DNA from 4 places in the Serratia sp. 2723 genome. Region 1 is predicted to be linked to each of the others. Evidence: predicted binding sites of a transcription regulator. Region 1 holds the regulator's gene; each other region holds the start of a gene.
The links. Region 1 encodes Fur, which represses iron uptake genes when iron is present. Its sites were predicted from a motif close to ATAATAATGAGAACNACTATCAA; they were not measured.

Region 1 (3,124 bases):
TCGAAGGCCTTTGCGACCAAGCATGTGGCGGTGAACTTCTGGGATACCCTGTACTGGGGTGGTTTCGACTCGGCTAACGACTGGGCGAACAAGGGTTATGACGTGGTGATCTCTAACCCGGACTACGTCTATATGGACTTCCCATATGAAGTCAGCCCGGACGAACACGGTTATTACTGGGGCACCCGCTTCAGCGACGAGCAGAAGATCTTCAGCTTTGCGCCGAACAACCTGCCGCAGAACGCCGAAACCTCGGTTGACCGTGACGGTAACCACTTCACCGCCAAGAGCGACAAACCATGGCCGGGCGCATATGGTCTTTCCGCACAACTGTGGAGCGAAGTCGTGCGTACCGACCAGCAGATGGAATACATGATTTACCCACGTGCAGTGTCGCTTGCAGAGCGTGCATGGCACCGCGCCAGCTGGGAGCAGGATTACAAAGCTGGCCGTGAGTACAAAGGTGGCGAAACCCACCAGGTCGATACCAAAACCCTGGACCAGGACTGGCTGCGCTTTGCTAACCTGATTGGTCAACGTGAGCTGGCCAAGATGGATAAAGCGGGCGTGAGCTATCGCCTGCCGGTTCCAGGTGCACGTATCGTCGGTGGTCAGTTGGAAGCGAATATTTCTCTGCCAGGTTTGGGGATTGAATATTCCACCGACGGCGGCAAACAGTGGCAGCGCTATGACGATAAAGCGCGCCCTGCGGTAGCGGGTGACGTGCAAATCCGTGCAATCAGCCCGGACGGCAAACGCTTCAGCCGCGCCGAACCGGTGAAAGCGTAAAATAGTGCGAGGTGAGAGCAAACTGCAATAGTGATCATTGAGTGGATATTTTTCCCCGGGCCTGTCCGGGGATTTTTTTCTCTGTCATCCGGGCATAAAAAAACCGCCATGTAGGCGGTTTTCGCGTTCTGGCGCGGGCCAGAATCAATTCTTGTCGTGCAGCGCTTCGTTCTCGCGGCAATCGCCGGTTTCACAGTGGCCGTACAGGTACAGGCTGTGGTTGGTGAGCTTGATACCGTGTTGCTTGGCGATATCGCGCTGACGCACTTCGATGGATTCGTCGCTGAACTCGATCACTTTGCCGCAGTCCAGGCAAATCAGGTGATCGTGGTGGTGTTGCTGAGTCAGTTCGAATACCGACTTGCCGCCTTCAAAATTGTGGCGTGTCACAATACCTGCGTCGTCAAACTGGTTCAGCACGCGGTATACCGTGGCCAGGCCAATTTCTTCGCCCATATCTATCAGTTTTTTGTACAGATCTTCCGCACTGACGTGATGGCATGCCGGATCCTGCAAGACTTCCAGGATTTTGAGTCGCGGAAGAGTGACTTTTAAGCCAGCCTTCTTCAATGCGGAGTTGTTATCAGTCATGCGGATTCAGTCCTGTTACTATGCTAATCAAGTTGAGGCGTTCTCGCCTATGGCATCGGTCGGCACAAAGCGTTAATCGCGTCTCATTATAGAACCGGTTGCTGCAAATAGAAACCGCCGGTTGTTAACAAACATATCTTTGCACTTTTACAGGGTAATCATGCAAAGCTTTGATGGATGGGATAAACCGATGTCTTAGTCTACCGTGGCGAGGCAGGAAGTTACAAACTTGTAGCTTCTATTGCTCTAATCCGTGATGCCGATAACAGAAGGGCGCAGTATACGGCGCCCCTACAATATGTTCAGAGCTTAGCCGACGATCTCGGCCAGGCTCAGCTCTTCACTGATTTGCTTGACCCAGGCGTCTACGCGTTCGTTGGTCAGCTCAGGTTGACGATCTTCGTCAATGGCCAGCCCGATAAAGTGATCGTCATCTGCCAGACCCTTGGAGGCTTCGAAATGGTAGCCTTTGGTTGGCCAATGGCCGACGATGGCCGCACCGCGTGGTTCAATGATGTCGCGGATGGTGCCCATCGCATCGCAGAAATATTCCGCGTAGTCTTCCTGATCGCCACAGCCAAACAGCGCTACCAGCTTGCCGTTAAAGTCGATATCTTCCAGCGTCGGGAAGAAATCATCCCAGTCGCACTGTGCTTCGCCGTAGTACCAGGTTGGGATACCGAGCAGCAGGATGTCAAACGCTGCCAGATCTTCTTTACTGCTTTTGGCGATGTCGTGGATTTCTGCCACGTCGTTGCCGAATTTTTGCTGAAGCGTCTTTTGGATCATCTTGGCAATGTTTTCGGTATTGCCAGTGTCGCTGCCAAAGAAAATGCCTACATGAGCCATAGTGAGAATAACCTTTTAATTCAAATGAATGTATTGCGTAAACGCGGCCTGAGGCGCTGCCAAGGGAAGGCTTGCTCAGCCGTAAATGCGTATCATGCCAGAAATTTGCCCTGAGGTTTTATCGCGTTTATGCGATGCCTCAGCGGAGGTGGAACCGATCTGGCGTCATCCTTAACGCCGTGCCGCGCGTGCGGCAGCAGAGATCAGTGTTCTGGCTGTTCTTCCGCCAGTTGGGCCAACAGCATTTGTTCGATCAATTCGCTGCGGCTGATATTGCGCTGGTCGGCCAGTTTGTTCAGAGCATCTACCGCGTCTGCGTTGATTTTCAGCTCCACACGCCGTAATCCACGCACTTTGTCCCGTCGTAGCTGATTGCGCTTATTAATTCTAAGCTGTTCATCACGGGAAAGCGGGTTGGTTTTCGGGCGCCCTGGACGGCGTTCATCTGCGAACAAATCCAGCGTCGTGCGATCCGTTTGTTCTTTTGCCATTGTTGCGCTACTGCAAGGGAGTTTGCATCAAAAAGCGGTTTACGCTTCCTGACGGTTTGATTTACACAATTCGGGCCAATAAACCCTAACCCAAATTCGCCCCCAGCCAAGCGCAGCTTCACACCTGGACAGGGTGGCAAAATTATAGCGCGCCATATTACCCCAGCAGATGGAGCAACGACAATGCCTAACTTAGCCACAAACGCGCTAAGCTATTCTGTCTAGCGCGTTTTTTCGCCATTTAAGCTCACGGTTGGTCAATAAAACGGTGGATTGCCCGTAATACGGCGTCCGGTTTCTCTGCATGGACCCAGTGGCCGGAGCCTGCAACCACATAGGCGCGAGCCTGCGGGAACTGACGGGCGATGTCATCGCGGTAGCTATCCTGTACGTAAGGCGAGAGA
Region 2 (3,124 bases), on a different contig from region 1:
AAAAACGCCCGATAAACTTCATCGGGCGTCTTGAGACTAGAACTTGTAGCTTCTAAAACTGTTAACCCAGAATCAGGCCTGTGATGGCTGCTGACAGCAGGCTAACCAGGGTAGAGCCGTAAACCAGCTTCAGGCCGAAGCGTGAAACCACGTTGCCCTGATGCTCATTCAACCCTTTAATCGCACCGGCTACGATACCGATAGAAGAGAAGTTGGCGAAGGAAACCAGGAACACGGACAGGATACCCATACTGCGTGGAGACAGCTCAGCACCGATTTTCTGCAGTTCCATCATCGCGACGAATTCGTTGGAAACCAGCTTGGTCGCCATGATGCTGCCAACCTGCAACGCTTCATGCTTAGGCACGCCAAGGATCCAGGCAAATGGATAGAAGAAGTAGCCCAGGATTTCCTGGAAGCTCAGGCCGAAGATGGCGCTGAACAGGCCGTTAAGCGCGGCAATCAGCGCGATAAAGCCAATCAGCATGGCGGCAACGATAATCGCCACCTTGAAGCCTGCCAGAATGTATTCACCCAGCATTTCAAAGAAGCTTTGGCCTTCGTGCAGATTGCCGAGGTGCAGCTCTTCTTCTTTACTGGTGTCATAAGGGTTGACCAGTGAGAGGACGATAAAGGTGCTGAACATGTTCAGTACCAGCGCCGCTACTACATACTTGGCATCCAGCATGGTCATGTACGCGCCAACGATGGACATGGAAACTGTCGACATCGCGGTAGCGGCCATGGTGTACATGCGTTTTTCTGACATCTTGCCCAGCACATCTTTGTAGGCAATAAAGTTCTCAGACTGGCCCAGAATCAACGAACTCACGGCGTTGAAGGATTCCAGTTTGCCCATCCCGTTCACTTTAGACAGCACGGTCCCGATGATGCGGATGATAAACGGCAGCACTTTGATGTATTGCAGAATACCGATCAGGGCAGAGATGAACACGATTGGGCACAGCACCTTCAGGAAGAAGAAGGCCAGACCTTTATCACCCATCCCGCCGAACACAAAATCAGTCCCTTGCCCCGCAAACCCGAGCAACTTGTCGAACATTGCTGCAAAGCCTTTTACAAAGCCTAAACCTGCTTCCGAGTTCAGGAAGAAATAGGCCAGTAACACTTCAATAACCAACAACTGAATAACATAGCGGATGCGGATGTTTTTACGATCGCGGCACACTAACAGGGCCAGGATCGCAACCACCACTAACGCTAACGCAAAGTGCGCAATATGGGACATGTTTGCTCCAAATTTGAGGCAGGCTGAATTTCGGTTGTCATTTTATGTAACGCCAAGTTTAAAAACGAGACATTCATAACAAATATGGAAAATCATAGTGGAGATAGTCCTAATCTATGATGGCAAAGCACCAAAGATCAAGATGTTAATAAATATGCGTGTTCGTGGCATTTTTGTGCTAGTTTTACTATCAAGCGTGATCCGCTCTGAACCTTGTGATCCAGAGTAGATGTAAACGCCAGGATTTCATGCGATCTGTTCGATAAAACCTCGTTTTTGGCTATCGCAGGGATAACCATTATCGCTGCAAATGCGCTTGATAATCATTATCATTTAAGTAAAGATGAAGGCGAGCTAAATTAGTAAGGGTTTTCGCTATGCTGAACAGTCGCGCGGTTAACAATACTTCCTCCAGCCGCCCGTCCAGAAAGATCAAACTTTCTCTGATGGGGCCTGCTTTTATCGCCGCCATCGGCTATATCGACCCCGGCAATTTTGCCACTAATATTCAAGCCGGCGCTTCTTTTGGCTACACGCTGTTGTGGGTAGTGGTATGGGCCAACGTCATGGCGATGCTGATCCAACTACTGTCTGCCAAACTCGGTATTGCTACCGGTAAAAACCTTGCCGAACATATCCGCGATCGCTTCCCGCGCCCGGCAGTGTGGGCCTATTGGGTGCAGGCGGAGATTATCGCGATGGCCACCGACTTGGCCGAGTTCATTGGTGCCGCGATCGGTTTCAAACTGCTGCTGGGGGTAACGCTGTTGCAGGGGGCAGTCCTCACCGGCATTGCCACCTTCCTGATCCTGATGCTGCAAAAACGCGGGCAAAAGCCACTGGAACTGGTGATTGGCGGCCTGCTGCTGTTTGTGGCGATGGCCTATATCGTGGAGCTGGTGTTTTCTCAGCCGCAGCTGAGCGGGTTACTTAGAGGGATGGCTATCCCGGATTTGCCGAATGGTGATGCGGTGTTTCTTGCTGCGGGGGTGTTAGGGGCAACCATCATGCCGCATGTGATTTATTTGCACTCCTCGCTGACGCAGACCGCTGGTAAAGACTCTAAAGCAGAACGTTATTCGGCCACCAAGCTGGACGTGGCGATTGCCATGACCATTGCCGGTTTTGTTAACCTGGCGATGATGGCCACCGCCGCTGCCGCATTTCATTTCAATGGCCACAGTGGCATTACCGATCTCGACCAAGCCTACCTGACGTTGCAGCCGCTGCTCGGCAATGCGGCAGCCACCATCTTTGGTTTGAGCCTGGTTGCAGCAGGTCTCTCTTCTACCGTGGTAGGCACCTTGGCAGGGCAGGTGGTGATGCAGGGCTTTGTCCGCTTCTATATCCCTATCTGGTTACGCCGGGTGGTCACTATGATGCCATCGTTTATTGTCATCATGATGGGGATGGATGCGACGCGTATTCTGGTTTTGAGCCAGGTGCTGCTGAGCTTTGGTATTGCCCTGGCGTTGATGCCGTTGTTGGCGTTTACCGGCAACCGTGAACTGATGGGAGATATGGTCAATGGTCGTCTGATCCAGAATCTCGGTAAACTGATTGTGTTGGTGGTGGTTGGGCTAAACGGTTATCTGCTGATCAGCAGCCTGTTTTAGGATCCCTAACCCTCACTCATAGAGAGGGGATAAACGTGCTACAGACTGACTTCTGCAGCTGATTACGATGCCGATCAGCCCCCTCTCCCTGTGGGAGAGGGGTGAGGTGAGGGGTCAATCATCATGATCGTGATGGTGATTTTTGTGATGATGCTTGTTCTTATAATGGTGCTTTTTATACTGTTTATAATAGTATTTATCGGCCTTGCGGTAGCGACCATCATGGTAGTAGTAGTTTTTGTGCCAGTAATCGCGGTCA
Region 3 (3,124 bases), on a different contig from region 1:
GAGACTTGGCTGACCCCCATCTGGATTTTCTCAATCATATCGCGCAGGTTCTGGCTCATGGCGGCGACGGCATTGAGCAACTGACCCAGTTCATCACGGCGGGTGCTGGTTTGCGCCTGGCGTAGATCACCCTTGGCAATACGTTCTGCCAGTTCCAAGGTGCTGCTGAGTGGGCGAGTGATCTGCAATGTGATACGCCATGACACCAGCAGGCCGGCAAGAATGGCGATCGCCGTGGTGATCCCCATTTGCCACTGTGCGGTATTGATATTTTTGTGCGTCTGCGTCAGCTCATCTTTCATGAAATTGTTAACCAGCGTACCGATCTCGTCAGCGTAGCCGCCGAGCTGTTTGCTGATCTTGAACTCATTCTCAACGGCGGGCAGGTAGGCCGCGATGTGGCCTTTATACTCGTCAAGCACGCTCAACAGGGGCTGTAGCAATGGGCGCTGTGACTCGTTCAGGCGTTGGCTGAGCGTGTGGGCGGCGCTACGGGCGTCATCGATAGCGCTGAGCAATGGGGTTTCGGCGTCGCGAGTGGGTTGCAGCACCAGGCCACGGGCATAGTAGCGGATCTGGGTCAACTTCTGGTTTAACTGGGTAAACGCCAGTTGCAGATCGGCAGTACCCACCTGACGTTCAACCTGGCTCAGGCTGTCCTGAACTTCGGACATGTTCCAGCTTGCTCGCACCGCGTCTTTATCCGCCACGGCTTTGGCAAACATTTTCTGTTGCTGATCGTAGTTACCTAGCAACACCACCAGCAACTCCAGATCCTTGCGGCTTTGCGTATCCCAATCCAGGTTCTGTGCATGGCTGGCCAGCTGTAACGCGTTCTCGATATGTTTGCGGTTACGCTCGAGGAACTCAGGCTTGTACTTTTGGCTAAACATGGCGCGGTAGTATTTCGCCTGGCCGATTTCGCCCGTCAGCTGATAGCTGAAATCGATGCGATTGCTGCGTGATTCGATAAGATTGAGGTAGGTTATTCCGGTGCCAGCGATAATGATCGCCAGTATTAACATCAGAGAGAATCCGAGTCCGAGCTTTTTACCTACAGTGAGATGAATGATTTTTCCTGCCAAAGCTTGCAATGCCGCCATGATTTTTCCCTCTTTAGGCGTTAGTCAATTGAACAAAGCATCGGCAAGAGGCGGTTAAACTTTAGCGGACAATGGGCAAAAAGATACCCGCATCAGCGGGCATCATCGTCGTGTTTCAAGCTGCAGCGTTGTTACCTGCACATAGCTATTCGGCCCATCCATGGACCTCACCCCTTTGAAATCCATAGGGGAACGCCAAATTATTTCTTGGCTTCGGCGAAGCGTTTGGCCGCTTCGTCCCAGTTCACCACGTTCCAGAATGCCTTGATGTAGTCAGGGCGACGGTTCTGGAATTTCAGGTAGTAAGCGTGTTCCCACACGTCCAGGCCAACGATTGGCAAGCCTGAAGCGCCGGAGACGGCTTCGCCCATCAGCGGGCTGTCCTGGTTAGCGGTAGATACCACGGCCAGTTTGTCGCCTTTCAGCACCAGCCAAGCCCAGCCAGAACCGAAACGGGTGGCGGCGGCTTTCTCGAACTCTTCCTGGAATTTCTCTACGCTGCCGAAATCGCGCTCGATAGCGGCTTTCAGATCGCCACCCAGCGTGGTGCCGGTTTTCAGACCTTTCCAGAACAGGCTGTGGTTAGCGTGGCCGCCTGCGTTGTTGCGCATAAAGGTGCGCTTGTCTGCAGGGACTTTATCCAGATCCTGGATCAGCGCTTCTACGCTCAGCGAAGCCAGCTCAGGGTAAGCTTCCAGCACGGTGTTGGCGTTGTTGACGTAGGTCTGGTGGTGTTTGGTGTGATGGATTTCCATCGTCTGTTTGTCGAAATGCGGTTCCAGTGCGTCGTAAGCGTAAGGCAGGGATGGCAGTGAATAACTCATAACATCATCTCCAGTAGGGTAAGGCGGCGCAAAATGTGAGCACCGCGTAAGCAGTATGATGCATTATAATTAATTAAATGATATTGAAAATGATTATCAATGCCCTGCGGATAGTGTGGATAATCCTTTAATCGGTAATACGTTGCGGATGAGTAAACACCGTTGCCCGGCCAGGTTTGCTAAAGCCAACCAATGTCAGGTTGCTGCGCTCGGCGATTTCCACCGCCAGCGAGGTGGCGGCAGAGACCACAAACAGGATCTCTGCACCGCACATGGCGGATTTTTGCACCATCTCGTAGCTGGCCCGGCTGGAAACCAGGATCGCCCCTTGTCGCCAGTCTTGTTTGGCGCGTATACCGAGCATTTTGTCCAGCGCCACATGGCGGCCAACGTCTTCACAGCCGCCCAGCAGTTCACCCTGCGGTGAGATCCAACCTGCAGCGTGGGTACAGCCTGTCAGTTGGCCGACCTTCTGCACCTGGCGTAACTGGCCGAGGGCGCGATCGAGATTGGCCAAGGAGAAGGTCTGGGTGAAGGGCAGCGGTGTGACCGGGCGGAAGATATCCGCCAACTGTTCAATACCGCAAACGCCGCAGCCTGTGCGGCCCGCCATCGCCCGACGGCGCTCCTTCAGCCCGGCAAAACGGCGGCTGGAAAGTTCAATTTGCACCTCCATGCCGTTGCAGGTGGGATTAACTTCTATACTGAAGATATCCCGTGGCGAGTCGATAATCCCTTCCGACAGGGAAAAACCGAGGGCGAACGCCTCCAGATCCTTTGGCGTACACATCATCACCACGTGAGAAATGCCGTTATACACCAGCGCGACCGGCACTTCTTCGGCGAGCCAATCTTGCTCTGTGGTGGCCAACTGTCCGCGCTGGTACACCGGAGCCTGGATCAGGCCCGTGAGCGCGTTCACATTTGTGGGTTGCTCTTGGTTATTTTTGTTCACTTTCCTGGCACCTGTTTGTAACAACCCTACGCCTGCTATGGTATTATTGCGGCGCCGTTGCGGCCCATTTGGCCAATACCCACATAAGAATAGTGATTTTAGCGCGTCCCGCTTTGAGGGGGGAAGCGTCATTTGAAACAATGTGACAACACGAGAGAGAAAGGAGACCCCCATGCAGGTCAGCAGAAGGCAGTTCTTTAAGATCTGCGCTGGCGGTATGGCAGGAACCACGGTGGCCGCAC
Region 4 (3,124 bases), on a different contig from region 1:
CCCATGTAGGCATTCGGTTCACCCGCTTGGAAGAGGACTATTTGGAGGCGGTGATGCCCGTCGATCACCGCACTACCCAGCCGTTTGGCCTGTTGCACGGCGGGGCTTCGGTGGTACTGGCCGAGTCGATGGGCTCAATGGCCGGTTATCTGTGCACCGAAGGGGAGCAAAAGGTGGTAGGGCTGGAGATCAACGCCAACCACCTGCGCGCGGTATTTAAAGGGCAGGTGCGTGGGGTTTGTCGTGCGTTGCACGCTGGCCGTCGCAATCAGGTATGGCAGATCGAGATCTTCGACGATCGCGATCGCCTGTGCTGTACCTCACGGCTGACCACGGCGGTATTGGAATAGAGGCCCCCCTCACCCCAACCCTCTCCTACAGGGAGAGGGATCTGTTGGCCTCTGCTCTTTTGGAAGCAAGGAGGTCATCTCAGCAAACGCGAACGCTCCCTCATCCAAAGTGCGTCACCGAATTTCAGTTGCACTCGTTCGGTCCCCTTGCCCTGTGGGAGAGGGGCCAGCTTTATAACTGGAAGGGGACCCGTTTCACAAAATCCTTCTGAAAAGCGGTAGCCTTATCCCAACCGCCTTCCATCGAATATTTCTGGCAAATCAGCGTTAGCGTATGCCGGGCAAAATGGTAGCTTTGCACGCGGAACAACTGACAGCGCTGGGGATTGTTGATCTCGACGATCAGCCGGTTATGCAGTTTGCTCAGCGCATGCAGATAGCTTTCATCATCGCCATTTTCCAGGCATAAATTTGCCATGCCAAGGCTGACGCCGTTGTAACGCTTCAGATGATTGATGTTGCATTCTGGCCGCTGTAGTGCCGCTTCCGCCATATAGAAATCCACCGTGGCATCACGGATATTGAACTTGTATTCATCAATTTTGCCAAGCAGCCACGCATTCATCGAGATGGCCATAGATTCACGTCCAATCAAAACTTAATGATAATCATTATCATATTTGCTGCTGTGGCGATGTTCAATGCTCTTCGGCGATTTTTTTCTCTGGTGGTTGATTTGACCACCACGGGCTAAAAACACGCGAGCGACTAGACTTAAAGCAGGGAAAGGCATTTTTCAGACAGACAAGATGCAGAAATAGGTATTTTCTATGAATGTTTAAAACAGACGATTTATCCGGCGCCATAACCTTGTCATGGCAGTGGGATAAGCCGTACGAGATATGATGAATTGCTATAAATTCATAGGGATAAGAATTATCCCGCAGTCTGTTTTGTCTGGATACGCCATCGGTTTATCGTGTTACCGAGCGTAAATCTGGGCGTTTGGTAAATACCCCCGCAAAACAAACGGTTGAAGTGATAATCATTATCACTAACATGGGTGGTACGCCAGATCGGCTGTAGTAAAACACGAATGTGAGGTAGGCCATATGCATACGGAAGAGGTTGGTACTTTTTCCTTGGCAGATAACGTCTGGCAAGGTATTTCGCTGAGCGACAGCGCGGTGAAGCAGATAATCAGACTCATGCAGCAGGATGCGCAAGTAAAAGGGCTGCAACTCGGCGTCAAACAATCCGGCTGTGCGGGTTTTGCCTACGTGCTGGATTTGACCCGCGAACCGGCCAGCGACGATCTGTTGTTTGAACGTGACGGGGCAAAGTTGTTCGTGCCGCTCAAGGCGATGCCGTTTATTGATGGCACCACGGTAGATTTTGTTCGGGAAGGGCTGAATCAGATGTTCAAATTTAATAACCCCAAAGCTCAGAACGCCTGCGGGTGCGGTGAGAGCTTTGGCGTTTAAGCGATGCAATCAACATGACACGAAGCAACGTAGAAACAGCGAAAGATGTACCGGCTTGGGTCAGCGAAGGTCGCTACAAGGAAGGATTCTTTACCCAACTGGCCACCGATGAGTTGGCCAAAGGTATCAACGAAGAGGTGGTACGCGCCATCTCGGCCAAGCGTAACGAACCCGAGTGGATGCTGGAATTCCGCCTGGAGGCTTACCGTGCCTGGCTGCAAATGGAAGAGCCACACTGGCTGAAAGCCAACTATGACAAGCTGAACTATCAGGATTACAGCTACTATTCAGCGCCGTCCTGCGGCAGCTGTGATGATGCCTGCGGTTCTCAGCCTGGGGCGGAGCAGCAACCTGGCGCCAGTACGGAAAACGGCTACCTGACCAGCGAGGTTGAACTGGCGTTCAATCAACTGGGTGTACCGGTGCGTGAAGGTAGCGAAGTGGCGGTCGATGCCATTTTCGACTCGGTTTCCGTCGCGACCACCTACCGTGAAAAGCTGGCGGAGAGCGGGGTGATCTTCTGCTCGTTCGGTGAAGCCATTCACGATCATCCGGATCTGGTGCGCAAGTACCTGGGGCGGGTGGTGCCGCATAACGACAACTTCTTTGCCGCACTCAACGCTGCGGTGGCTTCCGATGGCACCTTTGTCTACGTGCCAAAGGGCGTACGCTGCCCAATGGAGCTTTCCACCTATTTCCGCATTAACGCCGCGAAAACCGGCCAGTTTGAACGCACCATCCTGATTGCCGATGAGGGCAGCTACGTCAGCTATATCGAAGGCTGCTCAGCGCCGGTACGTGACAGCTATCAACTGCACGCGGCGGTGGTCGAAGTGATCCTGCATAAAGACGCTGAAGTGAAGTATTCCACGGTGCAGAACTGGTTTTCCGGCGGCGGCGAAAGCAAGGGCGGCATTCTTAACTTCGTCACCAAACGGGCGTTGTGTGAAGGCGCAGGATCCAAAATGTCCTGGACGCAGTCGGAAACCGGTTCGGCCATCACCTGGAAATACCCAAGCGTGATCTTGCAGGGCGACAACTCTATCGGTGAGTTTTTCTCGGTGGCGTTGACCAGCGGCTACCAACAGGCGGATACCGGCACCAAGATGATCCACATCGGTAAAAACACCAGGTCGACCATTATTGCCAAAGGGATCTCCGCCGGGCACAGCCAAAATACCTATCGTGGGCTGGTGAAGATCCTGCCCGGGGCGGAAAACGCTCGTAACTTTACCCAGTGCGATTCGATGCTGATCGGGCCGAACAGCGGGGCGCATACCTTCCCTTATGTGGAAACCCGCAATAACAGCGCCCAGCTTGAGCATGAGGCCACCACCTCGAAGATTGGTG

Region 2: the regulator Fur is predicted to act here: its motif matches at 1,566-1,588, upstream of ABIE29_RS18755 (Nramp family divalent metal transporter).
Region 3: the regulator Fur is predicted to act here: its motif matches at 2,005-2,027, upstream of sodA (superoxide dismutase [Mn]).
Region 4: the regulator Fur is predicted to act here: its motif matches at 1,329-1,351, upstream of sufA (Fe-S cluster assembly scaffold SufA).

What each region holds. Positions count from the first base shown of each region.
Region 1 covers NZ_JBNDIN010000003.1:57,371-60,494, reverse strand. The annotation lists gene ABIE29_RS05170 (beta-N-acetylhexosaminidase) at 1-789, shown strand, start outside; gene fur (ferric iron uptake transcriptional regulator) at 934-1,380, opposite strand; gene fldA (flavodoxin FldA) at 1,690-2,229, opposite strand; gene ybfE (LexA regulated protein) at 2,433-2,720, opposite strand; gene ybfF (esterase) at 2,968-3,124, opposite strand, start outside.
Region 2 covers NZ_JBNDIN010000014.1:2,978-6,101, forward strand. The annotation lists gene ABIE29_RS18750 (NupC/NupG family nucleoside CNT transporter) at 62-1,249, opposite strand; gene ABIE29_RS18755 (Nramp family divalent metal transporter) at 1,627-2,865, shown strand; gene ABIE29_RS18760 (DUF2502 domain-containing protein) at 2,980-3,124, opposite strand, start outside.
Region 3 covers NZ_JBNDIN010000013.1:123,960-127,083, forward strand. The annotation lists gene ABIE29_RS18540 (methyl-accepting chemotaxis protein) at 1-1,103, opposite strand, end outside; gene sodA (superoxide dismutase [Mn]) at 1,304-1,927, opposite strand; partial or broken gene fdhD (formate dehydrogenase accessory sulfurtransferase FdhD) at 2,055-2,819, opposite strand; gene fdnG (formate dehydrogenase-N subunit alpha) at 3,055-3,124, shown strand, end outside.
Region 4 covers NZ_JBNDIN010000005.1:242,515-245,638, reverse strand. The annotation lists gene menI (1,4-dihydroxy-2-naphthoyl-CoA hydrolase) at 1-350, shown strand, start outside; gene ABIE29_RS10040 (hypothetical protein) at 523-927, opposite strand; gene sufA (Fe-S cluster assembly scaffold SufA) at 1,403-1,774, shown strand; gene sufB (Fe-S cluster assembly protein SufB) at 1,789-3,124, shown strand, end outside.